DNA from 4 places in the Janthinobacterium sp. P210005 genome. Region 3 is predicted to be linked to each of the others. Evidence: predicted binding sites of a transcription regulator. Region 3 holds the regulator's gene; each other region holds the start of a gene.

Region 1 (7,603 bases), on a different contig from region 3:
TATACAAGTCCGGGCCGCCCATCCAGCCCGTCAGGAAGAAATACAGCTTGTCGCGCGAACCGTCCGTCGAAAGCGGATGCATGACGCGGATGCCGGCGAACTCGGCTTCGAGTTCCATCAAGTCATAAAAACGATCGACCATTTCACGCAGCACGGGGGCGCCGCCGATGGTCTCGTAGAGGGTGGGGGCAGTGGTATCAGTCATGGCCGCCATGATAGCGCAAGCGCCGGCGGCCCATGCGGCGCCAGCTTCCGCTGCCGGCATAAAAAGCAATATACTTGACTACTCAAGCTTTTATCAACTACTATGCAATCTTTAAACACGGACAAGTCAACCATGCCCACCACCGCAGAATCCCCTTTGCTACGCAATACCAACTTCCGCTGGCTGCTGGGCGGCGGCCTCGTCTCCATGCTGGGCGACCAGTTCAGCATGCTGGCCCTGCCCTGGCTGGTGCTGAGCCTGACGGGCGATAGCCTCAGCCTGGGTATCGCCGTGGCCCTGATGGGCGCCCCGCGCGCCGTGCTGATTTTGCTGGGCGGCACCATCGCCGACCGCTATTCGCCCCGGCGCGTGATGCTGCTGAGCAAATATGCGAACGCCGCCATCCTGCTGGCGCTGGCGGGGTTGCTGCTGCTGGACCAAGCCAGCCTGGCGCTCGCGTATGCGGCCGCGCTGGCGCTGGGTATCGCGGCCGCCTTCGGCATTCCCGCCGGCACGGCCATCCTGCCGCAAGCCGTGCCGCCGCAATCGCTGCAGAACGCCAATGGCTTGCAGATGGGCGCGCGCCAGCTGTCCCTGCTGGCCGGCCCCCTGCTGGCGGCGCTTGTGCTCGGCGCCCACGATGGTGCGCAGCACACCTCCATGGCGGCGCTGGCCGCCGCCTTTGCCATCGATGCGCTGACGTTCCTGTTCTCGGCCTGGACCTTGCGGCAAGTGAGCCTGCGACCACTGGCCGCGGCGGCGGCGCAGGGCATGTGGCGCGACATGGCGGCGGGCCTGTCCATGGTGTGGCGCGACCTTCCCTTGCGCAGCTGCTATGCGTACTGGGCGGTGGTGGCGTTCTTCGTCATGGGGCCGCTGCAAGTGGCCTTGCCCGTGCTGGCCAGCGAGCGCCTGCATGGCGCCTCCGCGCTGGGTTTGCTGATGGGCGCGCATGGCGCCGGCACCCTGGCCGGCATGCTGGCGTCCAGCCTGGGCGGCGCCTGGCTGCGCCGCCACTTCGGCGCCACCCTGCTGCTCGTCGACGCGGTCGTCGGCCTGCTGCTGATGGCGCTGGGGCAAATCAACTCGGCCTGGCAAGGCGCGGCCCTGCTGGCCGTGACAGGGTTGCTGGGCGGCTACTTGCAGGTGGCCATCTTTACGTGGATACAGCGGCGCGTGGCGCCCGCCATGCTGGGCCGGGCGATGGCCCTGTTCATGGGCATCTTCCTGGGACTGGCGCCGCTGTCGGCGGCGGCCACGGGCGCGCTGCTGCGCCACCTGAGCGTTGGCGAGCTGTTCTGCGGCGGCGGCGCCCTGCTGCTGGCAGCCGCCGTGGCGGCCGCATTATTTACCGCCATCCCGCGCATCGCCGGACCGGAAACGATTACCCAAACGATATCGGAGAAGTAAAACATGGACAAGACACGACAGGCAACATTGAAAGCGCACTACCGGCAACAGCCGCCGCCGCTGGGCATCATCGCCTTGCGGCACTTGCCCAGCGGGCGCACCTTGCTCGACAGCAGCCGCAACGCGCCCGGCATGCTGAACCGGCACCGCTTCGAGCTGAACCTGGGCAAGCACCGCAACGCCCTGCTGCAGGCGGACTGGCGGCGCGATGGCGCGGCGGCCTTTTCCTGCGCCGTCATCGATACGCTCAAGCTGCCCGACGACCCCGCCTTCGATGCGGACGCCGAACTGGGCGCCTTGCTGGACTTGCACCGCGCACAGTGGCTGGAGCAAGGCCAGCCGCTGTATTGAGCGGCATTGCTTTACACTTGCGCAATCAAGCATTTCGCAACGGATAAAATGGACGCCATGAACGATCACACTCTCCCGTCGCCGGACGCCGATGGCGCGCTGGACTTTTGCCTGCGCCTGGCGCGCGCCCAGGCGCTCATCGTGCGCCGCTTCGACAGCGCCCTGGGCAATTTGCATGGCCTGAGCTTCAGCGACTATCAATTGCTGTACCAGCTGCAGCGCGCACCCGGTGCGCGCCTGCGCCGCATCGACCTGGCCGAGCGCCTGGCGTTGACGGCCTCCGGCGTCACGCGCTCCTTGATGCCACTGGAAAAGATTGGCCTGGTGGCACGCCAGGCCGATGCGCGCGACGCCCGCGTCGGCTATGCCGTGCTGACTGCCGCCGGCCAGGAATTGCTGGGACATGCGAGCGCCACCGCGCAGGCGGTGGGGCGCGAATTGCTGCAGGATGCGCCGGCAGAACAGCTGGGAGCGCTTTCAGCCCTCCTGGGCCGGCTGGCCGGCTGACGACGCTACACGAGCGCCAGCCTGCGCAGGCGCCGCGTCGATGGCCAGTGTTCCACGCCCGCTTCGGCGCGGATGGCGGCGCAGCCCGCCAGCACCCGCTCGATGGCGGCCCCGTCGAGCCCCGCATTGAGGGTCAGGCGCACGAGAGCGCGGTTCTTCGCCGTTGCCGGGGCGCAAAACATGGCGCCGTAAATGCCTTGCCTCTCCAGCGCCTGGCGCAGGACCAGGGTGGCCGGTTCGCCGCCCGCTTCCAGCGCCACGATCTGCTCCGTGCCATCGCTGACGTTGTAGCCCAGTTCGCGCAAGCCTTCGCGCACCTGCAGCGTATGGCGTTGCAGGGTGGCGCGCCGTCCATCGGCGGCCATGATGAAATCGAGCGCCGCGCCCAGCCACGCCAGCTCATGCGCCAGCAAACAGGAACTGAAGATGGCGGGGCGTGATTCGGACAAAAAATAGCCCTTGAAGCGGCTGGAACAGCTGATGAAACCGGCCCGGCCCGCGAAGGCCTTGGCCAGCGACGCCGTGCGGAAATGCACGCGGTGGCCCAGTCCCCACGCTTCCACCAGGCCCGCGCCCTGCGGGCCGTGCGTGCCCAGCGAGTGCGACTCGTCGACCACCACCACGCAGTCGCTGCGCTCGGCGATGTCGAGCAATTCCAGCAGCGGCGCCAGGCTGCCGTTGGTGCTGTACAGGGCGTCGACGACGATCACGCCGCGGCCATGCTTTTCCACCTGCCGCCGCAAGTGCGTCATGTCGTTGTGCAGGAAGGGCACGGCCTGGGCCTGCGCCGAGAGCACGCCTTCCCACAGCGAGGCGTGGGCCTGCATGTCGAGGTAGACGGGAATGCCGGGGCTGGCGATGCACTGGATCAGCCCGACGTTGGCCGCCATGCCGGACTGTGCCAGGATGCCATCCTCGCTGCCCATGAAGCGGGCCAGCCGGCTTTCCAGCCGGTGCTGTTCGCTGCCTTCCTGCAAGTACACGGCCGACATCAGCATGCCGCCCGCATTCGCCTGCAGGGACGCCACCTGGGCCGCCACCAGCGCCGGCTCGGCGGCGATGGACAGGTAGTCATTGCCGGCCAGGAAAATGGCATGGGCGGGTGTCGGTTGCCAGGCATGGGGATGCTGGCCGCCCAGCAATTTTTCGATGCGCGTGACGTGGTGCGCATCCATGCGCCGCACGATGTAGTCTGGCAAGCAGTGTTCTGCGCGGACGAAGGATGGGGCGTGCAAGCTGGTAGCGATGGTCATGAGTTTTCTCCTAGGGAAAGGTTTGCTGCGGCTTAAAGCCTTGACCGTCTCGCGAACCCATCCATTGACGTATATCAATGTCCGATGAGATACCCGTTCAACCAGGAAAATTTACGCGATGATAATGTTCTGAAGAGAATCAAGGCAGAGTCATGACGCAGCAATTGCAAGGACGATGGACACACTGGCGCAGGCGCCTGCTCCATTCGCTGCTGCATGAACGCATGCCCCATGAAAACCTGGCCGGCAGGGTTGCCATGCTGGCCGCCGTGGGCACGGTGGCGATGCCGCTGTACTACCTGCTGTGGAATTACTTTTTTCCGCAAGCCTATGAAAACCTGACCTTGCGCCTGACGGGCGTGGGCATCTGCGCGGTCGGCCTGTTTGCGCGCCACTTCTCGGCCCGCTGGCTGTCGCGCTACCTGCTGTTCGCGCTCAGCTACATCCTGCCTTTCTTCTTTACCTTCATGTTTCTGATGAACCACGCGTCGTCCATCTGGAGCGAATCGCTGCTGATCGGCCTGGTCGTGCTGTTTCATTTCGAGACGAAACTGGCTTGCCGCGCCTACCTGATCGGCACCAGCACCGCCTGCCTGGCCGTCATCCTGCAGGGAGAAGGCGACTTCCTGCTGCAGCGTGAAGTGCTGCAGCAACTGCCCGTGCACTGGTTCACCATAGCCGCGCTGTCCGTGGTGAAAGTCGGCAGCAAGGTGCTGGAACTGGAACGGCTGGCCGGCCTATCCGCCGGGCTCGGTTCCGTGGCACACGAACTGCGCACGCCGCTCACCAGCGTGGAAGCCAATGTACGGGGCATGCGCCGGCTGCTGCCGCAGCTGGCCGGCCAGGCGCACGACTTGCCGCCGCTGCAGGAAGCCCTGTCTCGCATCCAGTTCGAAGTGCGCCACATGCAGCACATGATCGATTTGTTCCTGATGAGCGCCAGCGCCGTGAACCGCAACCTGCAGCCCAGCCAGGCGCTATCGATGCTGGCGATGGTGAATTCCGTGCTGAAGCGCTACCCATTCACCGGCAACAGCCAGCGCAGCCGCGTCAAGGTGGACGTGCGCGCCGACTTCCAGTTCGCCGGCCAGGACGAACTGTGCGTGGTGATCCTGCTGAACCTGCTGAGAAACGCGCTGAAAGCCATCCAGCGGGCCGGCAAGGGCCGCGTGCGCATCATCATCGACGGCGCCCGCCCCGTGCCCAGGCTGCTGTTCATCGACACGGGCTGCGGCATCGCGAAGAACCGCCTGCCGCTGATCTTCGAGCGTTTTTATTCGTATCCCGTGCATAACGGCAGCGGCATCGGCCTGGCCCTGTGCCGGCAGATCATCACGGCCTGGCAGGCGCGCATCCGCTGCGTGTCGCGCGAGCATGCGTATGCGATTTTCATCCTGGAATTTCCCCAGCCCCTGCCTGCCCGCTTACAACCCTCTTCCCCCGCAAGGTGATGCATGCAACTGCCCGTCTACTCCCATCCGACCCTGACCGTATTGATCGATGACAGCGATTCCTTCCTGAAAAGCCTGGCGTTCCAGCTCGATCCCGCGCTGGCGCGCCTGACCTTTCATGACACCAGCAGCGCGCTGCACTGGCTGCGCCACAGCACGCAGCCGGGCGAGACGCCGCTGCACGTCAATTTCGACACGCAAAACCTGCCGCGCGACCAGCGCAACGTGGCGCTCGACCTCGAACGCATCTGGCGCATCAGCGGCCAGGCGCAGCGATTTGCCGTGCCTTCCGTGCTGGTGGTCGACTATTCGATGCCGCAGATGAATGGCCTGGAATTCTGCCAGGCTGTGCGTGACTTGCCGTGCAAGAAGATTTTATTTACGGGCGCGGCCGATGAAAAAGTGGCCGTGACGGCCTTCAACCGGGGCTTGATCGACCGCTACGTCAAGAAGAGCGACGACGATGCGCTCGATATCCTGGAACAGGAAATCGTTTCCCTGCAACGCGAATTCTTCCTGCAGCAGTCGGACACCGTGCGCGACTTGCTATTGCTGCACGACTATAGTTTCCTGCAAGATGAAGCCATGGCCGCCGTCGTGCAGGAACTGTGCCGGCGCCATGGCTTTGTCGAGTTCTATATTTTCCCGAATCCCTGCGGCATCCTGTTTTTCACGCGCGACGGCCAGGCCCGCCTGATGATCATCGAGACGGAACGCAGCCTGCACACGCAGTACGAAATGGCGCGCGACAGCGACGCGCCCGAGTCCCTGCTGCTGGCCTTGCTGGAAATGCGCGTGATCCCGTACTTTTCCGATGCCGACAGCGACGGCATGTATGCGGCGCACATCGGCGAAAACTGGTTCCGCTACTGCGCCGCGCCGACCATCTGCCTGGGACGCGAAACCTATTTCTGGGCCCTGTTCGACGTGCCGCCGCACCAGCTGGGGCAGCCGGTCATGTCCTACGCGCAATTTTTACGCGCGCAGGCGGACGACAGCGTGGGAGCCTAGCTTTCCCGCAAGGTTTGCAGCGGCGGATGTTTCAGCACATTGCGCAAGCCCAGCCAGCCGCCGGCGATCGCGCACAGGGCGCCGGCCAGCAAACCAAAGGCCCACACGCCGGGCGCGAAGCTCCAGGCGAACTTGAACTGGTACGTGGCCAGCGCCCAGCCCATGGCCGCCGCGCCCGAGGCCGCCAGCAGGCCGGCCAGCGCGCCGACGAGGGAAAACTCGATCAGCTGCGCCTGCGCCAGCTGGCGCCGCGTGGCGCCCAGCGCGCGCAGCAGGCCCGCTTCGCGCGTGCGCTCGTCCTGCGAACCCATCAAGGCCGCATACAGCACCAGCAAGCCCGAGGCCAAGGTAAAGGCAAAGAGGAATTCGACGGCCGTCACCACCTGGTCCAGCACGCCCTGGATTTGCTTGAGCACGCCGCCCACGTCGACCACCGTCAGGTTCGGGTAGTCGCGCAGCAAGGCATTGCCCAGATCCGCCTGCGCGGGCGGCAAGTGAAACGCCGTGATCCACGTCTGCGGCGTATCCGCCATGGCGGCCGGATTGATGATGACAAAGAAATTGACGCGCATCGAACCCCATTCCAGCTTGCGTAAACTGGTAATGGCCGCTTCCACGGGCTGGCCGGCGATGTCGAAGCGCAGCTTGTCGCCCAGCTTCAGCTTCAGGGTCTTGGCGATGCCTTCTTCCACCGACGCCTCGGCTGGCGCGCCCGGCGCATTGCCGAACCACTTGCCGGCCACCAGCTTGTTTTCTTCCTGCATCGTGGCCATCGTCGACAGGTTGAATTCGCGGTCGGCTAGGCCCTTGGCGCGGTCGTCCTCATACGTGGTTTCCGTGATGGCGTTGCCGTTCACGGCCACCAAACGCCCCCGTATCATCGGATACAGGGGCGCATTGGCCACGCCGGCCTGGGCCAGGCGCGCGGCGATCGGGTCTTTCTGTTCCGGCAGGATATTGATCATGAAGCGGTTCGGCGCGTCCGGCGGCGTGGCGTTGCGCCAGGCCACCATCAAGTCGCCGCGCACCACCGTCAGCAGCAGCAAGGCCATCAAGCCCAGGGCCAGGGACACCACCTGGATGACGGTGGCGCCCGGGCGGCGCTGCAGGGACGTGACGGCGAAGCGCCAGCCCTGGTGGTTGAAGGCGCCGCGCAGGGTTTTCAGCGAGCGGATGCCCAACCAGCCGGCCAGGCCGAACAAGGCGAAGCCGCCCAGGAAGCCGGCCGCCGTCAGCAGCGCCAGTTTCACGTCGCCCGCTTGCCACAGGAGCAGCACGACGAAGGCGGCGATGCCCAGGCCGTAGGTGGCCAGGGCCAGCGCCTGCGGCGGCTCCTGCTCGCGGCGGATCACGCGGTTATGGGGGACATTGCGCAACTGCAAAATCGGCGGCAGGGCAAAGCCGAGCAGCAACAG
Region 2 (7,603 bases), on a different contig from region 3:
AAGCGGCGCGTGGACGCCGAACAGGTCTTGCGCGGCTGGGGCGCGCGCCGCGGCGCCAGCGTGGCCATCCTGCGCGTGCCGGGCATTTATGCGCAAGACCGCCTGCCGCTGAAGCGCTTGCGCGAAGGCACGCCAGCCCTGGAGGCTAGCGACGATGTGTACACCAACCATATCCATGCCGATGACCTGGCGCGCGTCATCGAGCGGGCCCTGTGGCGGGGCAAGCCGGGACGCGTGTATCACGCCAGCGATGACAGCGAACTCAGGATGGCCGAGTATTTCGATGCCGTGGCCGATACGTTTGGCCTGCCGCGCCCGCCGCGCCTGCCGCGGGCCGAGCTGCGGCAAGTGGTCACGCCGATGCTGCTGTCGTTCATGTCCGAATCGCGCCGCCTGCACAATACCCGCCTCAAGCGCGAGCTGGGCGTGCGCCTGCGCTACGCGCGCGTGGCCGATGCCTTGCAGGCGATGGCAGCCGATGGCGCCGGCATCGGGTAAAATGGCCGGTTATCTGCGCACTTTGCTGGGCCGGCGCGCAGCGCGCCGTTCCCGCGCTGCGCCACTCACTTAAGGACTACAGCATGAGCACCCTCACTTACGAAGAATACCTGGACGAGGTCACCACCGTCCTGACGGAACTGTACGACCTCGACGACGAGGCCGCCATCAAGCTCGTCGTGGCCGCGCAGGACGCCGAATTTTTTGTCCCGCACGATGCGCATGAGGAAATGCGTACCGTCGAACAAGCCAAGAAAGATGCGGTCACCTTGTTCGAGCGCAAGCAGAATCGCCAGCAAACGCAGGAAAAGCAGCAGCAGCGCGTGCGCCAGCAAAAGAAATAAGAATATGGGCCTGGCCGCTGGGGCCATGGCGCAGTACGGGTCTCGGCGCAACACCGGGGCCGTGACCTTTGACGCAGCGCAAACGCGTCATGGCGCGCTGGCGATATGGTGAGCAATGTCGTCACGCGTCTGGGCTCTTGTGACGGGCTCTGCATAGCGTGACGCTGTTTCCCGTCAGCAGGAGCGAGCCATGCGAGCTACGAGTCACCCCAGCAAGGAACAGGTACGCGCTTACATGCGCCGTCGCGAACGTGCGCTGCAGCCGCCGCCGCCGCCCGATGAAATCCGCCGGCAACTGGCCTGGTGCCGCGTGGATGCCGTTTCGGGCACGTGCCCGCTTGCCACCCCGGCCGGCGTGGCCGCGCAAGGCTGGCATCTATCTGCCGAAATGGCGCGTCTGAGCGCCCTCATGGCCATAGCTTGGCTCATGCATAGCGGTGTTGCTCATCGTAAAAATTGATGACTTGCAGCAAATTTTTCCAATTTGAGTTATCCTCTAGCACATTCCAAGTGCGTCAATTCTCTTCAATTATCACAATTTTGCGTTAAGTTACGCAAAAATCAACAATAGCGTGTATTATATTGTTTGCGGCGTAAAAGCCGCATAAGTGATGGCGCTTTTTAGTGTGTTTACCCTGAATTATTGCAGAAGAGACATTCGGTTTCTTTTTGCTCTAATACAACAAGTACGGATTTTCGATCATGTCTCTCAAACAAATTACCTCTTTGCCTACCTATAACCCGAATCGCGTCCTCGATGCGATCATCGACAAGCTGCAACTGAAAAACGATGCCGCCTTGTCGCGAGCCCTGGAAGTGGCGCCACCGGTCATCAGCAAGATTCGTCACAATACCTTGCCGATCGGCGCCACGATCCTCATCCGCATGCATGAAATCAGCGATTTCAGCATTCGTGAACTGCGCGAGTTGATGGCTGCCTAAGAGCGCCTGACAGACGGCAAACTGAGAGGTGCCGTCTGGGTACGTCAGGCTTGCCGCGTGCGGCAGCCACATCTGTTTTCCGCTTTTCTATTGCGGGTCGCGGTTCAGCACCGGACGATCGACATAGAAGCGCCCCATTTCCAGGCCAGTCGAGGACGACTTGACCACCGCTGCGGCCAGTGAGGCAGGGGCGCTGGAAAATGCGGTGTTGGCAGCCCCGGTCGCGCGGCCCGAATACGCCGTCGCCTGTACCGCCGCACTGGAAAACGCCGTTTGCACGGCCCGGCCCGAGTAAGCCGTCGCTTGCACCGCCGCACTGGAAAACGCCGTTTGCACGGCCCGGCCCGAGTAAGCCGTCGCTTGCACCGCCGCACTGGAAAACGCCGTTTGCACGGCGCGGCCCGAGTAAGCCGTTTCCTGCACCGCACGTCCCGAATACGCCGCCTGTACGGCGCGCCCCGAATACGCGGTTTCAGCGCGGATATAATCTTCCCCGAACGTTTGTTCATACAACTGCTTCATGCGCTCGCCCACGCGATGGTGCGCCGCTTCGTCGTCCTCGCCGCGCAAGCCGATGTAGGGGAAGTGATGAAGGAAGTAGCCGAACACCTGTTCGCAGTCGGCCGCATATTTCAGGGTATCGAGGATGTGGTAGTGCCAGAAGGTATCGACATCCATCAAGGGCGCCGTCTCTTCTTGCGGAAACTGTTTCATCAGGATCAGGAAGCGGCGGTATTCGAATTCCACCGCGTTGGCCTTCTCCAGACTCCATCCTTCGCCTGACTCCCGGTGCATCAGTTTGACCTTGATCGCGTCCAAATTCAAATCGGCAATAGCCTTGAAACTGTCGTTCGTATCCATGAATGTCCTTTGGTAAAGAGCGTTGTGGGAAATACGGTGAAACAAGGGAAAGCGGCGCGTGTGTACTCCTGGCAAGTAGTCGAGGAATGCCTTGCCCATGGCGGGCAGGCGCTAAGTTGTTCTACATCAATATTGCATCTTATTACGAAATATGCAAGCTGAGCTTGATTCATGCGGGGCGCGTGCCGGTCAGCCGCTGGCCCGGCTTTCTTCCTCGTAGGGAAACGCGGTGGCGTCCGCGCCCAGCGGCACGCTGACGTGCACGCTCATGCCGGCGCCGGGGCTGCTTTCGATGTAAAAAGTGCCACCCAGTAACTTGATGCGTTCTTCTATCCCCACCAGGCCAAACGAACCGAGCTTGTTGCGCCCGTCGATGGCCGCGCCCACGCCGTTGTCGCTGACGCTCATCGACACCGTATCGCGGCACTTTTCCAGCTTGACCTGCACGCGGCTGGCATTCGCATGCTGGGAAATATTGCTGAGCGACTCTTGCAGGATGCGGAACAGGGCCGTCGCGCATTGGTCGCTGAGGCAAATGTCGTCATGGCTTTCGCTCACTTCGCAGGCGATGCCCGTGCGCTGGCGAAATTGCGCCACCTGCCATTCGACGGCCGCATTCACGCCCAGGTCCAGCACGGTAGGGCGCAAGTCGTTGATGATCTGCCGCACGCTCTTGATGGTGGCGTCGATCTGCTCCAGGGTTGAGCGGGCGCGGGCGTTCAGGCGCGGGTGGCGGCGCTGCGTGCGCGAGGCAAGCATGTCGGCGTCGATGCGCAGGACGAGCAGATTCTGTCCCAGGTCGTCGTGAATTTCGCGCGCGATGCGCTTGCGCTCTTCTTCCTTGATCTGGTCGGCGTGCGCGGCCAGGCGGCGCAGTTTCTGGTGCGACAGTTGCAATCGGATCTGGCTGGCGCGCAACTCCTCCGTCATGCCCGTCGCCATCTGGATGGCGCGCCGGCGCGACGACGCCAGGGTGTGGAACAGCACATACAGCAGCATGGTGCTGGCAAAGCCGATCAGCAGGGCCAGCCACGGCAGGAAGGCGTCGAAGCGCGAATACAGGTCGCTCTTGCGCACGCTGAACAGCGCTTGCCAGGCGCGGCCATTGTGCTCGATCAGCAGCGTGCTGCTCAGGTAGCGGCCCGAACTGCCGGGCTGCCACCATGGCGCATGCATGCCCGCCGTCGTGCTGTCGAAGATGGGGCGCATGTCGTGCGGCAACTGCAGCGGCACGTCCCGCTGTTGCAGCGCCTGCGGGCCGATATCGAACAGGGTCAGGCGGACGTTGCGTACCGGCATGTCGGCCAGCGCGCTGCGCATCATCGTCACCAGGTCGTAGCCGATGCCGACGGACCCCTGGTAGGCCGCGCGCCTCTGCTCCACCGTCTCGACGGGCATGCCGAAGCGGTACACGGGCAGGCGCATGGCCATGCCCGTCAACTGGGGACGGCCGTCCATCGGCACGGGCACGCCGGAATTGCTGATGTGGCCGGAATCGCGCGACTGCGCCAGCGCTTCGGCGATCTGCGGGCGCGAGGCGATGTCGTAGCCATACTTTTCCGGGGCGCTGGCAATCGGCTCGATGTATACGAGCACGGAATACTGGGCGCGCGGGCCGGGCGGGTGGATGGCAAACGCCGGATAGCCGTCGCGCCCGGGCGGATAGTCGCGCCGCATGGCCGTTTCGTAGGCGGCGCGCTGCGTCTCGTCGAGTTCCTGGCTGTAATTGAGATTCATCACGCCCGGATAGTTCTGTTGCAGGGCGATGTTGGCCACGTAGCGGTGGAATTGCTCGCGGCTCACGTGTTCGTTGGCCTGGAACAGGCTGGCCGTGCCGCGCAGCAGGTTGGCATACGACTTGGTGCGCGATTCGATGTTTTTCTGGGTGTTGCGCGCCAGATTGTTGAATTGTTCGCTGGCATCGCTTTCGATCGACAGCGAAGCGGCCATGTAGAACAGCAGGCCCACCATCGTCGACACGACAAAGCCGAACAGCCACAGCGGTCTTTTTTCAGCAGCTAAGGGGTGTTCGCCGGCAGTAGAAGACATCGCCATCCGCATCAGGAAGAGGAATCGGGTGCCGCCTGTGTGGTGGTGGCTGTACTCAGTTGCACAAGGACTATCGAAATTGCAAATTGCTCAATAGCTGCCCAATATACAAAACTATCGTGAATATAGTCAACAGGCAATATTTCTCTTTGAAACGAAAAAAAACCGCCGCAGCGGTTTTTTTCGTGTGCCGTCCAGCCCTTATTTGGCGGGCTGCCAGCTGTCTTTCAGGGTGACGATGCGGTTGAAGACGGGCTTGCCCGGCTGGCTGTCGACCCGGTCGGCCGCAAAATAGCCGTGGCGTTCGAACTGGAAGCGCTGTTCCGGCTGGGCCAGTTCCGCGCCCGGTTCCAGCCACGCCTGCACCACTTCCTTGGCCAGCGGATTCAGGGCCAGCTTGAAGTCCTTGCCGCCCGCGTCCGGCTGCGGGTCCGTAAACAGGCGGTCGTACAGGCGTACTTCGGCGGGAATCGCCGTCGGCGCGCTGACCCAGTGCATATTGCCCTTGACCTTGTAGTTGGCGCTGCCTTCCGTGCCCGACTTGCTGTCCGGGAAGTAGGTGCAGTGCACGGCGATGACCTTGCCGTTTTCATCCTTGTCAAAGCCCGTGCACTCGATCACGTAGCCGTAGCGCAGGCGAACCTTGCTGCCCGGCTTGTCGTCGATCGGCGGATACAGGCGGAAATAGCCCTTGTTCGGCACTTCCATGAAGTCGTCTTCCTCGATCCACAGCTCGCGCGAGATGGGGAAGGTGCGCAAGCCGCGCTCCGGGAAGTGCGGGTGCACGGGCGCCGTGCATTCCACGCTGTCGTTTTCAGGGAAATTGTCGATGATCAGTTTCAATGGACGCAGCACGGCCACGGAGCGGGGCGCCTTCGGGTCCAGGTCTTCGCGCAGGCAGCCTTCGAGCACGCTGTAGTCGATCCAGCCATCGGATTTCGTCACGCCCGTGCGTTCGCACATCAGTTGAATCGCTTCCGGCGTGTAGCCGCGGCGGCGCATGCCCACCAGGGTCGGCATGCGGGGGTCGTCCCAGCCGTCGACGATTTTTTCTTCCACCAGCTGGCGCAGCTTGCGCTTGCTGGTGACGATGTAGGTCAGGTTCAGGCGCGAGAATTCAAACTGGTGCGGCACCGGTTGCTGGAAGAAGCCGCCGGCCGACAGGGTTTCCAGCAGCCAGTCGTAGAACGGGCGGTGGTCCTGGAATTCCAGGGTGCAGATCGAATGCGTGATGTTTTCCAGCGCGTCCGAGATCGGGTGCGTGTAGTCGTACATCGGATAGATGCACCAGGCGTCGCCCGTGCGGTGGTGGTGCGCATGGCGGATGCGGTAGATGGCCGGGTCGCGCAAGTTCATGTTCGGCGAACTCATGGCATCTTCGCTCATCTTCGCGCGCAGGATGTGCTCGCCATCCTTGAACTGGCCCGCCTTCATGGCGCGGAACAGGGCCAGCGATTCGTCGCGCGGACGGTCGCGGAACGGCGAATTCTTGCCTGCCTGGCCGAAATTGCCCCGGTTGGCGGCCATGTCTTCGGCGCTCTGGCTGTCCACATAGGCAAAGCCGGCCGTGATCAGGTACTCGGCCATCGCGTACAGCTGGTCGAAATAGTCGCTCGCGTAGTGCAGGTGGCTCTGGCCATCGGCCTGCTTCGGTTCCCAGTCAAAGCCCAGCCATTTCACGCTGTCCATGATGGTGTCGACGTATTCCTGCTCTTCCTTCGCCGGATTGGTGTCGTCGAAACGCAGGTTGCACTGGCCGGCGTAATCGCGCGCCAGGCCGAAGTTGACGCAGATCGACTTGGCGTGGCCCACGTGCAGGTAGCCGTTCGGCTCCGGCGGGAAACGCGTGATCACCTGGGGCAGGCCGGGACGCACATGGGCGCCGGCAGCCAGGTCGGCTTCGATGATGTTACGCAAGAAATTGGGCGCCAGCGCCGGCGCGGCGTTATTCGGTTTATCGTTGCTCATTGATCAATGCGGAAGAGTGACAGTAAAAAGCATTTTACCGTACCGCAAGCGCTTTATAAGCACGTATTTGCCCCCATTTCCCGGCATGCAAGCGACGCGGGCGCCGTTCTATAGGATAATTCGCCTTTAATTAGTAGAAAAACGTGACCCCGGAGCCTTTTATGGAAAATTTATATAACGTCCTCGGTGTCGCGCCCAATGCCAGCGACGATGAAATCAAGAAGGTTTACCGCTCGCTGGCCATGCGCTTCCACCCCGACCGCAACCAGGCCCCCGGCGCCGAGGCGCGCTTCAAGAGCGTCACCAAGGCGTATGAGATCCTGGCCGACCCGGCCAAGCGCGCCGAATACGACCAGAGCGTGAACCACCGCATCATCATCGATCCGGAAGCGGAAGCCTATGCCCTGTGGTGCGGCGTGTTCCGCCTCCACGGTACAGTATTACCTGCCGATTAAATCGATGCGGCCCGCATCAGCCGGCCAGAATTACTTGAAAAACAACAACAACGGCGCTGTTAATCCAGCGCCGCGCATCACATTGGAAAGCACAGCATGAGAAGAGTACACCCTGAATTCGCGTATCAGTCGCGCGAGCTGGAAGGCCAGATCGAAGGCATCCTCGGCGACCCGCCGAACCGCAAGAACTACAAAAGCATGGTCGACGCGCTGGTGGGCGAATACGCGAGCGGCGGCGGCATCGAAGACGTGAACATGCTGGCCTTCGCGCTGGTCGACCACATCACCTTCAGCGACCCGAAAGGCTTGCTGGCCGAAAGCGAAGACTACGAATTCGGCGATACGGCCCGCGTGTTTTCCATGGCCGCGTGCGCCGCGCCGGAAGCGGCCAAGATGTACGCCGCCATCGAGGAAAGCTTCCCCGACCTGGCGCGCCAGGCCATCATCACGGCCTTCCTGCACAAGAATCCCCGCCTGTGGGACGAC
Region 3 (7,603 bases):
CCCGCAAAGTAAAAATGGAACCTCAAGTCATCAAGATGTATGCGGCCCGCGAGCAAATCTACCCTCGCGAGGCCAAAGGACGCTACGCTACCTGGCGATGGGTATGCGTATGGCTTACCCAGCTGGCGTTCTACGGCTTGCCGTGGTTGACCTGGAATGGCAGGCAAGCCCTGCTGTTCGATTTGACCACGCGCAAGTTCTACATTTTCGGCGTCGTGCTGTGGCCCCAGGATTTCATCTATCTGGCGGCCCTGCTGATCATCTGTGCGTATTTGTTGTTCCTCGTCACGGCCATTGCCGGGCGGGTGTGGTGCGGGTTCTCTTGCCCGCAAACGGTATACACGGAAATTTTCCTGTGGGTCGAACGCCGCATCGAGGGCACGCGCAGCGCGCGCATGGCCCTCGACAAGCAGGGCCCCTCCGTGCGCAAGGCGTTCAAGAAGACGGCCAAGCACCTGGTATGGGGCGCCATCGCCCTGTGGACGGGCTTTACCTTTGTCGGCTACTTCACGCCGATCAAGGAACTGGCGCAGTCGGTGACCACGCTGAACTTCGGTCCCTGGGAATGGTTCTGGGTCTTGTTCTACAGTCTGGCAACCTACGGCAACGCGGGCTGGCTGCGCGAGCAGGTGTGCAAATACATGTGCCCCTACGCGCGCTTCCAGAGCGCCATGTTCGACCAGGACACCCTGATCATCACCTACGATGCCAAGCGCGGTGAACCACGTGGCGCCATGAGCAAGAAGGCCGGCAACAACGACAAGCTGGGCGATTGCATCGACTGTACCCTGTGCGTGCAGGTGTGTCCGACCGGTATCGATATCCGTAACGGCCTGCAGTATGAATGCATCGGTTGCGCCGCTTGCGTCGATGCCTGCAACAGCGTGATGGACAAAGTCGACCGGCCACGGGGACTGGTACGCTACAGTACCGACCATGCGATGGAAAACAACTTCAATTCGAAGCAGATACGCCAGCGCGCCATGCGCCCGCGCGTCTTGATCTACACTTCCATCCTGGCCCTGATCATCATCGCCGTGTGTACTTCGCTGGCCCTGCGCACGCCCCTGAAAATGGACGTGATCCGCGACCGCGGTTCCATGGGACGCGAAGTGGAAGACGGCATGATCGAAAACGTCTACCGCCTGCAGATCATGAACACGTCGGAGCAAAGCCAGCATTTCAAAATCAGCGCTTCCGGCTTGCCGGGCCTTACCTTGCTGACGCGCGAAGAAGTGACCTTGCAGCCGACGGAAACGCTGGGTTGGCCGATCCGCCTGCGCGTGCCGCACGGCGTGGGAGAGAAGGGCTCGAACAAGATTGCGATCGAATTGCAATCGCTGGACGACCCATCGCTGCATGTGCGTGAAAGCGCGGTATTCATCGTGCCGCGTTAACAAGGAAAGGCGGACGGGGACCGGGTGCCCTCGCCGCCGCCACGAAGTTGCAGGAAGGCCGGTCCCCATGCGGGGACTGGCTGATTAAACAGGAGAAATATCATGTCCGACAGTCTGAAACTGCAAGCACCCGTTGCACCGTGGTACAAGCATCGCTGGCCATGGCTGCTGATGATCGGCCCCGGCCTGTCCGTGGTCGTCGGCAGCTTCATGGGCTATATCGCGTTTACGCAGCCCGATGCACTGGTGGTGGGCGATTATTACAAGCAGGGCAAGGCGATCAACCAGGATTTGAAGCGTGACACGATCGCCAGCGACCTGGCGATGGATACGCGCCTGTCGTATGACGTGGCGCAAGCACGCCTGACCGGTTCCGTGCACAGCTTCGGCAAGGCCTATCAGGCGCCTTTACAGCTGCACCTGGCGCATGCGACCCTGCCGGAAAAAGATATCAAGGTGCTGGTGCAGCCCGATGCGGCCGGCAATTTTTCCGTGGCGCTGCCGATGCTCGAGCGCAGCCGCTGGCAAGTGCTGGTGGAAAACGACAAACGCGAGTGGCGCCTGTCCGGCATCTGGACCTGGCCCCTGCAGCGCAGCATCGCGCTGCATGCGGATGAAGAGCTATAACGTACAGCGCCGGGAAAACCGTAGCGAGCGGCAGTGATTTGTGGTTGAGAAGCGCAGCTGTGCTATAGCACAGCGAGCATCGCAAGCCGCAAAGCGCGACGCGCAGCAGGTTTTGACGGTGCTGTTACTTGCAGACGTCCGTGCCGGCCGTAATGGCTTTCAGCTTGGCCGGCTGCAGGATTTCAATTTCCCGGTTGGAGACGCGCAACCAGCCTTCCTTCTTGAACTTCGACAGCAGGCGGCTGACGCTCTCGATGGTCAGGCCCAGGTAGTTGCCGATTTCCTCGCGCGACATGCGCAGCTGGAAATTGCTGCCCGAATAGCCGCGCGCTTCATAGCGCGACGCCAGGTTGACGATGAAGGCGGCAAAGCGCTGCGTCGCCTGCATATTGCCCAGCAACAGCATGACGCTTTGCTCGCGCGTGATTTCCTGGCTCATCATGCGGTGGAAATGGCGCAGCAGGGTCGGCATATTGCCCAGCAATTGTTCCAGGCTGGAAAACGGGATTTCACACACTTCGCTGTCTTCCAGCGCCACCGCATTACAGTGGTGGCGGTCGGCGCTGATGGCGTCCATGCCCAGCAGTTCGCCCGCCATCTGGAAGCCCGTCACCTGCTCTTCGCCGCCCGGATTGATCTGGTACGTCTTGAAATGCCCCAGGCGGATCGCATACAGGTTCTGGAACGAGTCGCCGATGCGGAACAGCGAGGCGCCGCGCACGATCTTGCGGCGGCGGCCGATGATCTGGTCCAGCCTGTCCATGTCGCCCACATCGAGGCCCATCGGCAGGCACAATTGATGCATGCTGCAGGTCGAGCATCGCGCACGCAACGCCTCCACGTTCACGGTGGGCAAGGTTGGAGTGAGTAGCGCTTCAGTCATGTCGGTACCTTTTAGAAAATGCAACAACAAGTTTACTGCATACAGCCGCATACAGGGTTGCCGTATGCCAATTTCACCGTAAATTCGGCGAATAAACGACGTCCAGCCTTTAATTATATGGCAACATCGTCAAAAGCCCGTAGGGGGCGGGCAATTTGCGCGGCGGCGCTTGCCAAGCTGGGGCATTGATAGGAAAATTCCTGACAGCATTATCTGCCGCCTGTGCCGCCCGGTACTGAAAAGGAAATCATGAAGCCTCTCGGCATTAAAGCAAAAGTCGCGCTGGCCACCAGCCTGACCTCGATCGCCATGATCGCGCTGGTCACCATGATCCAGGTGCAGCACATGCGCGACGACTTCACCCGAGTACTGCTGAGCCAGCAATCGTCCCTGATCACCCGCACCGCCGCCGAGCTCGACGACAAGCTGGGCATGCTGCTGCAGATCGTCACCCTGACGGCCCGACAACAGCCGCCGGAATTGATCGCCCGGCCCGCCCAATTGCGCGAATACTATTCGCGCCGCTCGATGCTGGTGCTGTTCGATGACGTGCTGGTACTCGACGCGCATGGCGCCGTCGTGGCCGACATGCCGGAGGTAGCGGGGCGCGCCGGCATCAACGTCGCCGAGCGCGAGTATTTCCAGACCGTCCTGCGCACGCGCCAGCCCATGATCACCGAACCGATGCTGGGCAAGTCGAGCGGCATGCCCATCGTGCAGATGGTGGCGCCCGTGCTGGCCGCCGATGGCCAGGTGGCCGGCGTGGTGATCGGCGTGCTGCGCCTGTACAAGGACAACCTGCTGGGCCGCCTGCGCTCGGAAAAGATCGGCAAGAACGGCTATTACTTCATCCTCACGCGCGGCGCCGTGCCGCGCTACGTGCTGCATCCCGATACCAGCCGGCTGTTGCAACCGCGCCAGCCGAACGCCAACCTGACGACGACCCGGCTGCTGCAGGAAGATGGCGAAGGCAGCATGGTCAGCACCAACAGCCGCGGCATCACGGCCGTCAACAGCTTCAAGCGCCTGAAATCCGTAAACTGGCTGCTGGCCGCCTCGCTCCCCGTCGAGGATGCCTTCGAGCCGTTCGATGGCGTGCTGTACCGGCTGGTGCTGTGGAGCATCCTCGCCTCGCTGCTGGCCGCCTTTGTTCTGGGCTGGGTCACCGTGCGCCTGCTGTCGCCGCTGGTGCGCCTGCGCGACACCCTGCAAGCCCTGCGCACCAGCGGCAGCCGCTTCACGCCCGTGCCGGTGCAGCAGCGCGACGAGATCGGCGAACTGACGGAAGCGTTCAACGGCCTGATGAGCGAACGCGACCGCCTGCAGCAGGAACTCGAATCGCGCGCGGCGGAACTGGAACAGGAACGCGACCGGGCCGAGGCGGCGAACCGCGCGAAGAGCGATTTCGTGGCCAACATGAGCCATGAAATCCGCACGCCCCTCAATGCCGTGCTGGGCATGGTGTATTTGCTGGGCAATACCAGGCTCGACACGGAACAGCGCAAGTATCTGACCATGGTCAGAGTGGCGGGCCAGTCGCTGCTGGGCATCCTCAACGACGTGCTCGACTATTCGAAGATCGAGGCACGGCGCATGGAATTGTCGCCCGTCGAATTCGACCTCGACGAAGTCATGAATACCCTGGCCACGACGATGACGATGAATGCGGGCGAAAAGGAGCTGGAACTGGCCATCGCCGTCGAGCCCGACGTGCCGCGGCGCCTCGTGGGCGACGCCCAGCGCCTGCAGCAAATCCTCGTCAACCTGGCCGGCAACGCCATCAAGTTCACGGAGAGCGGCGAAGTGGTGGTGGCCGTCAGCCTGGCCGAGAGCGAGAGCGGCCGCGCCTGGCTGCGCTTCGAAGTGCGCGACACGGGCATCGGCATGACGGAACTGCAGCAACAGCAGCTGTTTGCCGCGTTTTCCCAGGGCGACCAGAGCATCACGCGGCGCTTCGGCGGCACGGGCCTGGGCCTGGCCATCAGCAAGCAGCTGATCCACATGATGGGCGGCGACATCGCCGTCGCCAGCAGCGAAGGCAAGGGCAGCCGCTTCTGGTTCAGCGTGCCCTTCGAGATGCTGGCGCAGCCGGCAGAAACGCGGCGCACGCCGGCGCTGGGCCAGCTGCGCCTGCTGGTGGCCGACGACAACCGCACCACGCGCGAACTGATCGTCAAGCTGATCGAGGCGTGGGGCTGGCTGGCCGACGAAGTGGACTCCGGCTTTGCCGCCATCGAACTGTACCGCGAACGCCTGGCGCAGCAGCAACCGTATGATGTGGTGCTGGCCGACTGGCACATGCCCGTCATGGATGGCCTGGCCACGGCCAAGGCCATCCGCCAGGCGGCCAGCGGCCAGCGCCAGCCCATCGTGGTAATGGTCAACGCGTTCGCCCGCAACCACCTGGAAGAAATCTCCAGCGCGGCCGAGGCCGACGTCGTGCTGATGAAGCCGATCACGGGATCGAGCCTGTTCGACGCCCTGCACCAGGCGCTGATCGCCAAGGACGACGGCGGCGAGCAACGCATGCTGCACCAGCCGCTGGGCACGGAACTGGCCGGCGTGCATTTCCTGCTGGTGGAAGACAACCACCTGAACCAGGCCGTGGCGCGCGGCATCCTCGAACACATGGGCGCCACCCTGGACGTGGTGGGCGACGGCTTGCAAGCCGTGGAACGGCTGCGCACGGAAGCGCTGCGCTACGACATCGTGCTGATGGACATGCAGATGCCCGTCATGGACGGTTTCAGCGCTACCCACATCATCCGCACGGAACTGCGTTTGCACCTGCCCGTGATCGCCATGACGGCCGGCGTGCTGGCGTCCGAGCGCGAGCGCTGCATGACGGCCGGCATCAGCGATTTCATCGCCAAGCCCGTGGTGGTGGAAGAGATGATGGAAGTCATCCTGCGCCACCTGCCCAAGCGCCCGCAAGTACAGACGGCCGAGCCGGCACGCATCGCCGATGAGGAAGTGTTTTCCATGGCGCCGCTGATGCGCGTGATGGGACGCGATGCGAAGGGGCGCGGCGTGCTGCGGCGCATGGTGGAAGACGCGCTGAACAAGGGCACGACGCCCGTGCGCGACGCCGAAACGGCGTTGCAGGCGGGCCGCCACAGCGACGTGGCACGCATCCTGCACAGCGTGCGCGGCTCCGTCGGCACCCTGGGCACGAAGCGCCTGATCCGCGCCGCGTTCGCCACCGAGGAAGCCATCGATGCGGGCCGCCTGGACGAGGTGCCGGCGCTGCTGGCGCACACGGCGCAGGAACTGGAACAGGCGCTGGCGGCGGCGGCGGATTGGTTGTCGCGCCTGCAGGATTAAATCAGGCGGGCACGCCCAGAATCACGCTGGACGCCTTGAAGATGGCCGTCACGTTGCTGCCAAGCTCGATGCCCAGGTCGGTGCTGCTCTGGTTCGTGATGATGGCGGCAATCGTGCCGCCGCGCGGCAAGTCCAGCACCACTTCCGTATTGACGGCGCCCGTCTGCACGCGCGTCACGACCCCGGCCAGCTGGTTGCGCGCGGAAAAGCGCGCGCCCTGGCTGTCCGTCACGAGGATGATAGACGACGCCTTGATCAGCGCAAACGCTTCCGCGCCCGGCACCAGGCCCAGGCTCGCGCTGCTGCCCTGCGTGACGATGGCCACGATGTGCTGGCCACCGGGCAATTCCAGGGTGACTTCATCGTTGACGGCGCCCTGTTTCAGTTCGGTCACCTTGCCCAGGAATTGATTGCGTGCCGTGGTTTTCATGGCCATTCTCCGTATGAGTAAAAGATCGTCGGCGATGCCTTCCGCCTGGCTGCCCAGCTGGCGCAGATAGCGGGCATGCTCGCGCTCGATAATACGGAAATTGTCGACCAGCTGGCGCCCCCGTGGCGTCAGCCGCGTGCCGCCGCCGCCCTTGCCGCCCGTCAAGCGCTCGACCAGCGGTTCGCCAGCCAGGTTGTTCATGGCGTCGATGGCGTCCCAGGCCGCCTTGTAGCTCATCTTCACAAGCTTGGCCGCCTGCGTGATGGAGCCGCACTCGGCGATGGCGCCCAGCAATTCCACCCGGCCGGCGCCGCCCAGGTTTTCTCCGCCCACCGTCATCCATACCGAGCCTTGCAGGCCGATTTCCGCTGCCGCTGATTTATCCAATACGTTCACCCAATGTCTCTTCCATGCTGTCAATTTGTCCGTCACGCAAGTAAAGCACATGTTCACCCAGAATGCGCGCATCTTCCGGATCATGTGTGATCAGGATCATGGGCACGTCCAGGCGCTGCTGCCACTGGCTCAACTCCAGGCGCATTTTGACACGCAGGGCCGGATCGAGGGCGGCAAACGGCTCGTCGAGCAGCAGCGCGGCCGGCTCGGCCACGAGCGCCCTCGCCAGCGCCACCCTTTGGCGCTGGCCGCCGGACAACTCGTCGGGAAACTGGTGCGCCAGTTCCTGCAGGTGGAAGGCGTCGAGCCAATGCTCGACCTTCTCCAATTTTTCGCGCGCGCGCGGATTGAACCAGCCGCGGCGCAGGCCAAAGCCCACGTTCTGGCGCACCGTCAGGTGAGGGAACAGCGCGTAATCCTGGAACAGATAGGCGACATTGCGCTGCTGCGGCGGCAAATTGATGCCGGCGGCGGAATCGAACAGGGTGCGCCCGTTCAGGCGGATATGGCCCGCCTCAGGCGTGAAGAGGCCGGCAATGGCTTTCA
Region 4 (7,603 bases), on a different contig from region 3:
CCGGGCAGGGTCGCGCCCTGCTCGGGGCCGATCACATGCACGATACCCTGGCGCTTGTCGTTCATGTTGAAGTAGGTCAAGCCATAGTGCCGGGCGTTCTTGTCCAGGGTTTCCACCTGCAGGCGCGAGACCGGGTCGGCAATGCCGTCGACCCGGCTGGTGGTGGGCACGTTATGGTCGGCCACGGCCAGGTTGGCGGAAATGCGCCACGGCTGGCGGCCCGCCACGCTGAGGCCATCGAAGGCTTGCGGGCTGGTGACTTCGTGCAGCAGGTGCCGGTCGATGTACAGAATTGTCGTGCCATCATCTTCGGCCCGAACAACGTGGGATTCCCAAAGTTTGTCGTAAAGCGTCTTCATCATGATTTATGCAGCGTTGCCACAGCCTGTGTTTAAGTGATCTGTCTACTGATCGGAGGGATCGGCAATGATTATGCCATATATTGTGCAATGCAGAACCAAAAGCCACCCCAGCGTGGGATGGGCGATACAAAATTTGGCGCGCTTTGCGGATATGACGAAAAAATTGCTGATACGAAAATCCGCCAAAATGCCGGCGGGGCGAATAAAAATCGAAAAAAGCCGAAAAAAAAGCCCGCTGCAGAGGTCTGCAGCGGGCTGGATGTGAACTGGCCTGTGTTGTTAGGCAGCCATGCGCACACTTCCCCTGCAACCATCCATCAGGAAAGATAGGCCCACGACTAGCACCAGCTCGCCCTCGGCCGAGCGGGCAGTACCGGTAATGCCTTCCACGGTGATGGCCGTCATCGGCTTGATCACCAGGTCGGCCGTGCCATCGACGGCTTCCACGGCGAGAATGTACGGCTGTGGCGCAGCGACAACAATGCCGACGCGCTCGCTGCACGACTCGTAGCCCAGCGAACCGGCCAGCGACCGCACGGGCAATGGACGGCCCTGGTCTTTCAGCACGGGCGCGCCGCCCACTTCCATGAAGGTTTCCGGCAATTCGACGACGCGCTGCACCACGGCCATCGGCAGCGCCAGCGCGGCGCCCGAGGTCGACACGAGCATGGTCGGCACGATCGACAGTTCGATCGGCAGGCGGATGGCAAATTTGGTGCCCTTGCCCAGCGCCGACTCGATGTGGATGGCGCCGCGGTTTTTCTCCACGGCCGTTTTCACCACGTCCATGCCCACGCCGCGTCCGGAAACGCTGGAGGCGACTTCCTTGGTCGAAAAGCCCGGCAGGAACACCAGCTGGAAGCATTCGTCGTTGCTCAACTGCGCGTTTTCGCTGATCAAGCCCTTTTGCTGGGCCTTGCTGCGCAGGAAGGCCGGGTCCATGCCCTTGCCGTCATCCTGCAGCACGATCATGACACTGTTGGCTTCCTGCCATGCCTTCAGTGAAATATACGATTTGGCGGGCTTGCCGGCAGCCAGGCGCGCTTCCGGTGATTCGACGCCATGGTCGAGCGAGTTGCGCAGCATGTGCACGAGCGGATCGTACAGGCTGTCGACCACCACGCGGTCGACTTCCGTCTCCGCGCCTTCGATGGTCAGTTCGACATCCTTGCCCAGATCCTTGGCCAGTTCGCGCACCAGGCGCGGGAATTTCTGGAACAGGCGGCCGACGGGCTGCATGCGCGTGGCCAGGGTGGCCCGCTGCAGTTCCGTCGAGTAACGCGAAGCGCGTTCCAGGGTTTCCGCCAGGGTCGCCATCAAGGTGGCGGCCTGGCCTTCGAATTTGAATTGCAGCAAGCGCTCAAGCAGCACGGCAGCCTGGTTGGCGGCCTGCACGGATTCGCCGGCCACTTCCAGCAAGGCGTCGAGCTTGACGGCGTCGACGCGGATGCTGTCTTCCTTGACGGGCGCGGCATGGCGCACTTCCGGGCGCTCTTCGCGGCGTTCGGCGCCATCCCAGGCCTTGGCGGCCGGTTTGGCGGCGGCAGCAGCGGCAGGCGCGGCGGCCACGACGGCAGGCGCAGCGGCGACGGCAGACACCGGTGCGGCAGCCACGCGGCTGGCCTCGGGCACGACGGCGTTATACATGCCTTCCCAGTCCAGGCCATCGGCGCTGGCAGTGGCCACGACAGCGGCAGGCGCGGCTGCAAGCACTTCAGCGACCTCGGCAACAGGCGCGGCCGCTTCGGCCGCCACGGCGGCGGCAGGCGCAGGCGTGTCCATGCCCTTGCCTTCGATGGCGTTCGTCAGGATGTGTTCCAGCTCTTCCGGCATGGCCGGCAAGCTTTCCGGCGCGGCGCCGTTCGCCAGCTCCGTCAGCTGGTCGGCCACGAAACCGGACGCTTGCAGCGCCGCCTCGATGGCGATCGGCGTCACGGGCGCGGCGCCCGTGCGCAAGGCGTCGAACAGATTTTCCGTCAGGTGGCAGGCCGCCACCAGCGCAGGCAGGCCCATGAAACCGGCGCCACCCTTGATGGTGTGGAAGGAACGAAACACGGCATTCAGTGTTTCCTTGTTGTCAGGATCACGCTCGAGGCGCAATAAGTGCTCTTCAACATTAACCGCAAGATCCATCGCCTCAACGACGAAATCCTTGAGCATATCGTCCATTAGAATCCCAAATCCGCAAGAAGGTCGTCTACATTATCCTGGTCCAGCGCCACCGACGGCACGGACGGGCCCTGCATCAGCGGCACCGGCTTTTGCGCCAGTTTTTCGCGCACCTCGGCCGGCGCGTTGTCGCGCAGCAGCTGAGCCAGCTCGTTTTCCACCGTCTTGGTGATGTTGACCACTTTTTTGATCAACTGGCCCGTGATGTCCTGGAAGTCCTGGGCCATCATGATTTCCAGCAAGCGGGCTTTTTCCGCTTCCGTCGCTTCGGCAACGGCTTGCGCGAACTGGCGCGAATCGCCGGCCAGGGCCTTGAATTCTTCCAGGCTCAGCTTGCCGTCGAACAGCGCCGTCCAGCGGCCGTCCATGTCCTTGGCTTTCTTCGACAGCACGTCCTGCGCCGGCATACCTTCGTCGAGCGTGTTCAAGACCTTGTTGGCGGCCTGTTCCGTCAGGGTGGCGACATATTCCAGGCGGTCCTGGGCGTCGACGATCTGCGACGACGCTTCCGTCAACGCCTTGTCGTAGCCCAGTTCGCGCAGCGAATCGTGCAGCAGGCGCACGATGCCGCCCAGGCGCTCGAACATCGGCTTGTCGGACTGGTCGACCGGGTCGGCCGCTTCGCCAGGCGCGTCGGCGCCGGCCACGGGGGCCGCTTCCGCTGCGGCTGGCGCGGCAGCCACCGGCGCCGCTGCGGCTGCCGGTACGGCGACGCTGGCCGACACGGAGTCGAACAGCGCGTCGAAATCGTCATCTGCGATCACGGCGGGAGCCGGCGCGGCGGCAGGCGCCGGCGTGGCTGCGGCCGCGCTTTGCGCGGATACTTCATCGAATAATGCATCGAAATCATCAGCGGCGTTGGTCATATCCCTGCTTCTCCATAATTTGTCAAAATTCCGCCTGAACTGTGCGTTTTACAGACTGATACCCACAATTTCTCGATTAAGATGATTTGAGGCAATACCGCTGCGATGGTGCGAGTGTAGCAGGGCGCCGCCCTGTTGGTAAATCTCAAAACGCGCTTCCTGGTGCAAAGCGGGTCCGCAAGAGCTTTTCCGCCAGGAAATAAGTGTTCCTGCTGTTGTATTTTGAAATACTACCATTGGCGTGCGTGCAAGACCACGCGCGACACAAGAAATCCTGCTCTCAAGCGCCTGCGCAACGGCGCCAGACGGACCCTGCCGCAGCTAAACACGATCTTTCTGCCAATGTTGTCTATACTGAAGGTGCAGTAGTATTGATAATTATCAAGTCTTTACATGAATACAATGCTGCCGCCACGTCTACAATAAGAGGCGTTGCGCGCGCTGAGTCACTGCCAAAGGACCTGCCATGTATAAGAAAATTCTGATCGCCACGGACGGCTCAACCGTCTCCAACTTGACGGCCTGTGCCGGCGTTGCCTTTGCCGAACAAATGCACGCCGACATCCTTGCCGTGTATGTGGCGCCCGAGTACCAGTACCCGGTGTACATAGAAATCATTCCGCCGAGCTATCCCAGCGAAGAGGAATACCGCGTCGCCATGCGCAAGGCGGGCGCCGACCACTGGCAACCCGTGCTCGACGCGGCTGCCAAGCGGGGCTTGCAAGCGACGGGATTGACGGCCTTTTCCGACAGCCCCGCCCTGAAAATCGTGGAAGTGGCGCAATTGCAGCAATGCGACCTGATTTTCATGGGTTCGCATGGCCGCAGCGGCTGGGGTCAGTTGCTGCTGGGCAGCGTGACCAACAAGGTGCTGTCGCACTCGAAATTGCCCGTGTTGGTGCACAGGCTGATCAAGGAACCCCCGACAAAATAAGGGGTCACATGGCCACGGGGGCCGTCGCACCGGCACAGCTCAAGAAAAGGCACAGTGCGGCCGCTTCGGTTAAAATGACAACGTTTCTCGTTTCTCAACATTTGATTGTCCGGTGACGGACAGAGCAGATTACACGCCACCAGATTGCCCGCCTATGATACGTATTGTGATTGCCGACGACCACACCATCATGCGTGAAGGATTGAAGCGCATCCTTGACGGCGCGCCGGATATCGACATCGTGGGTGAAGCCATCGACGGTTTTGAAGTACTCAACCATGTGCGCCAGGGCGGCTTCGACCTGTTGCTGCTCGACCTGTCGATGCCGGGCCGCAGCGGCGTCGACCTGATCCGGCAAATCCGCAGCGAGGCGCCCAAGCTGTCCATCCTGATCCTCACCATGCACGAGGAAGAGCAGTATGCGGTGCGCGCCATCCGCGCCGGCGCGCAAGGCTATCTGACCAAGGAAAGCGCGGGCACCCAGCTCGTGGGCGCCATCCACAAGGTGGCGTCGGGACGTCCCTATATCAGCGCCGAGGTGGCGGAGCAGCTCGTGCTCAACATCATGATGCCGAATGAAAGCTTGCTGCATAAACAGTTGTCGGACCGCGAATTCGAAGTCTTTTCCCTGCTGGTGGCAGGCAAGTCGATCACGGAAATTGCCAACAACCTGCATCTGAGCGTCAAGACGGTGAGTACGCACAAGACACGCATCATGCAAAAGATGGGCATGAGTTCGCTGTCTGAAATGGTCCAGTATGCCGTGGCGCACCGCCTGCTCTCCCCCTTCAAGACCTGAATACGGCGGCGCGCGCCCGCGCGTCGACTGTAGGAACAATCCTACTTCATCTACCACAGCTCCTACTGCCATATTCAGCCACTGCTGATATTAATTGCATACGCTTGTTGGCATACTGAAACCAGTAATCAAGTTGCTGGAAAGTTATTTCATCACACAGCAAGTCTTCAGCGAATTGAGCATTACCTGCCCGAACGCGCGCCGCCGGCCCACGCCTGCCCGCCGTCCCGTGCGCCCCGTCATTCAACTCTGAACTACCTGTCACCAGGAGATGAACATGCTGTCCACGCAAATGCCCGACACCCGCGCCGCCTCACCATCGCTGGCCCCCTCCGCTCCGATGGAAGCGGGACGCCAGCGCCAGGGCCGGCTCTGGTCGAACCTGAAGGAGGTGTGCGACCTGCTGCATATCTCCAGCGCCTGCACCATCGCCGCCGACGAACTGCTGTTCCAGCACGTGCAATTCAAGACGGGCCAGCGCGTGCACACGATCGGCCAGCCGTTCGACACCCTGTACATCGTCAATTCGGGCTTCCTGAAAACCGTGCTCATCGATGAGTTCGGCAATGAGCAGGTGCTCAGCTTTCCCATGAAGGGCGACATGCTGGGCGTCGACGGCATCCACTCGCGCCACTATTCCTCGGAAGCGGTGGCCCTGTCCGACTGCGACCTGATCCTGCTGCCGTTCAAGAAACTCACGGCGCTGGGCCGTGTCCACCTGGAACTGGAAAATGTCATGTACGGCGTGATGAGCCGCGAACTGGTGCGCGAGCAAGCCATGATCGGCATGCTGGGCGCCCTCAGCGCCGAAGCCCGCGTGGCGCGCTTCCTCGTCTCGCTGGCCGACCGCTTTGCGCAGATGGGCTACTCGAGCAAGCTGTTCAACCTGCGCATGACGCGCCATGAAATCGGCAGCTACCTGGGCCTGACCCTGGAAACGGTCAGCCGCACCTTGTCCGCCTTCAATGAAATCGGCCTGATCACGGTTGACCAGCGCACCATCGGCATCAAGGATCCGGACGCCCTGAAAACCCTGCGCCGCCTGCCGCCGTCGCGTTCGCGCGCCAAGCAGCTGGCCGCCGCCAAGCTCAAGGCCGATACCAGCGCGGCCGCCAGCGCCTCGGCGCAATTGCTGGCCACCATCTAGCTTCATCCCGATTTCCTCAAGCTTGGCACAGGCTTGACCCGGCCAAGGCGCACTGCCTTGCCGGGTCTTTTTTGCTGCCGCCCACTTCCGCGCCGCGCCAGCGGCCGCCTTTGCGCAGCACTCGTTCCCACGCTGCCGTCCCACCGTAAAAAAGCGCGGATTCCGCACAAATAAGCCTTGCTTTTCGGGCCACATTCAACAATAATGCAAATACGAATCATTCTCAACTGAGACAAAGAAAGCCCAACATGCAAAGCTCAAAACCAGCCTTGATCCAGGATGCCGCTACCGCCCACGTCCGTCCTCCCGTCAGCATGGCCCAGCCGGCGCGCCGCATCACCAGCGAAGCGCTGCTGCAGCAGGGCCGCGAAGTGGAGATTGAGCACAGCGGCAAGATCTATCGCCTGCGCGTCACCCAATTGAACAAGCTGATCCTGACTGCCTGAAGCAGCACGGCAGCCAGTCACCACACTCGCCAGCCAGTCGCGCCCCGTGCGCGCAGCCAGCCAAACCACCGCACAGGAGTGTTTGATGGCGAACGACCGACCTTCCCCGATGTTTCCTCCTCCGCAAGGCCAACAGCCTGAACTGCTGCTGTCGGCCGTGCTGCACCTGATGTCGCACTACCATGCGGGCAGTCCCTGCGAGAAACTGGCGGGTGTCATCGAACGCCATCTGCAAGTGCTGTCGAACTCGCCCGGCCTGGGCCCCGTGCTGCAAGCGACCTGCCAGCAACTGTCGCAGCAATGGGCTGCCCTCGTGGCGCTGCACCGGCCCGCACCGCCCAGGACCAGCTGGCTTGAGCGCCTGGCGCGCATGCTGAGCGCCAAGCGCCCCGCCTCGCCCCTGCCGCAATAATTTCTTTTCCATCCCCCATCGCCCAACAGGATATCGCCATGTGTGACAAAGACCAGTCCCTGCCCGTCATCAGCAATTGTTCCAGCGGCGGGGCCGAACCGGCCGCGCTCGCTTCACGCCGCCGCCGGCTGTGGGAACTGTCGCATACCTGTCATTGCCCGCTGGTCGGCGTGGGCTTGCCCCTGGGATACCTGCGCAAGCTGGTGGGCAAGATGACGGGCGGGCGCGTGCTGGCCGACGATTACGAAGTGCACGTGGGTGCCGTGACGGAGTGCGGCGCGCGCAACCGCCTGTCCGAAGCGCTGCAAAAGGAACTCGAACGCCGCTACGCCCCCGTGATCCTGCGCTTTCGCGGCGCCAAGACGACGGAGCAAGTGGCCGAGCTGTGGCGCACGGCCGTCGCCAACGGCGACGTGTCGGGCGCTTTCTGGGCCGGCCTGACGCACCCGCGCTGCGACGCCGAGCTGG

The links. The regulator FNR, encoded in region 3, switches genes on or off when oxygen is low (the NO sensors DNR and NnrR bind a similar motif). The targets are predictions, from matches to a motif close to TTGATNNNNATCAA.
Region 1: the regulator FNR is predicted to act here: its motif matches at 3,791-3,804, upstream of cqsA (alpha-hydroxyketone-type quorum-sensing autoinducer synthase).
Region 2: the regulator FNR is predicted to act here: its motif matches at 2,762-2,775, upstream of VPH40_RS18045 (glycine-rich domain-containing protein).
Region 4: the regulator FNR is predicted to act here: its motif matches at 3,769-3,782, upstream of VPH40_RS09285 (universal stress protein).

The regions. Positions count from the first base shown of each region.
Region 1 is NZ_JAZARC010000006.1:375,837-383,439, reverse strand. Features, by position in the region: gene VPH40_RS23615 (group II truncated hemoglobin) at 1-205, opposite strand, end outside; gene VPH40_RS23610 (MFS transporter) at 338-1,615, shown strand; gene VPH40_RS23605 (GIY-YIG nuclease family protein) at 1,619-1,966, shown strand; gene VPH40_RS23600 (MarR family winged helix-turn-helix transcriptional regulator) at 2,024-2,473, shown strand; gene cqsA (alpha-hydroxyketone-type quorum-sensing autoinducer synthase) at 2,479-3,726, opposite strand; gene VPH40_RS23590 (sensor histidine kinase) at 3,879-5,177, shown strand; gene VPH40_RS23585 (response regulator) at 5,181-6,188, shown strand; gene VPH40_RS23580 (ABC transporter permease) at 6,185-7,603, opposite strand, start outside.
Region 2 is NZ_JAZARC010000004.1:300,783-308,385, reverse strand. Features, by position in the region: gene VPH40_RS18065 (SDR family oxidoreductase) at 1-498, shown strand, start outside; gene VPH40_RS18060 (hypothetical protein) at 582-842, shown strand; gene VPH40_RS18055 (hypothetical protein) at 1,078-1,302, shown strand; gene VPH40_RS18050 (hypothetical protein) at 1,545-1,784, shown strand; gene VPH40_RS18045 (glycine-rich domain-containing protein) at 1,872-2,645, opposite strand; gene VPH40_RS18040 (CHASE domain-containing protein) at 2,835-4,694, opposite strand; gene VPH40_RS18035 (glutamine--tRNA ligase/YqeY domain fusion protein) at 4,896-6,662, opposite strand; gene VPH40_RS18030 (DnaJ domain-containing protein) at 6,824-7,117, shown strand; gene VPH40_RS18025 (hypothetical protein) at 7,214-7,603, shown strand, end outside.
Region 3 is NZ_JAZARC010000002.1:738,188-745,790, reverse strand. Features, by position in the region: gene ccoP (cytochrome-c oxidase, cbb3-type subunit III) at 1-12, shown strand, start outside; gene ccoG (cytochrome c oxidase accessory protein CcoG) at 15-1,397, shown strand; gene VPH40_RS13330 (FixH family protein) at 1,500-2,024, shown strand; gene fnr (fumarate/nitrate reduction transcriptional regulator Fnr) at 2,149-2,907, opposite strand; gene VPH40_RS13320 (response regulator) at 3,157-6,231, shown strand; gene VPH40_RS13315 (TOBE domain-containing protein) at 6,233-7,000, opposite strand; gene VPH40_RS13310 (ABC transporter ATP-binding protein) at 7,041-7,603, opposite strand, start outside.
Region 4 is NZ_JAZARC010000001.1:2,093,983-2,101,585, forward strand. Features, by position in the region: gene leuC (3-isopropylmalate dehydratase large subunit) at 1-362, opposite strand, end outside; gene VPH40_RS09275 (chemotaxis protein CheA) at 642-2,531, opposite strand; gene VPH40_RS09280 (protein phosphatase CheZ) at 2,531-3,397, opposite strand; gene VPH40_RS09285 (universal stress protein) at 3,864-4,331, shown strand; gene VPH40_RS09290 (response regulator) at 4,486-5,130, shown strand; gene VPH40_RS09295 (Crp/Fnr family transcriptional regulator) at 5,471-6,277, shown strand; gene hemP (hemin uptake protein HemP) at 6,526-6,723, shown strand; gene VPH40_RS09305 (hypothetical protein) at 6,809-7,135, shown strand; gene VPH40_RS09310 (DUF2325 domain-containing protein) at 7,174-7,603, shown strand, end outside.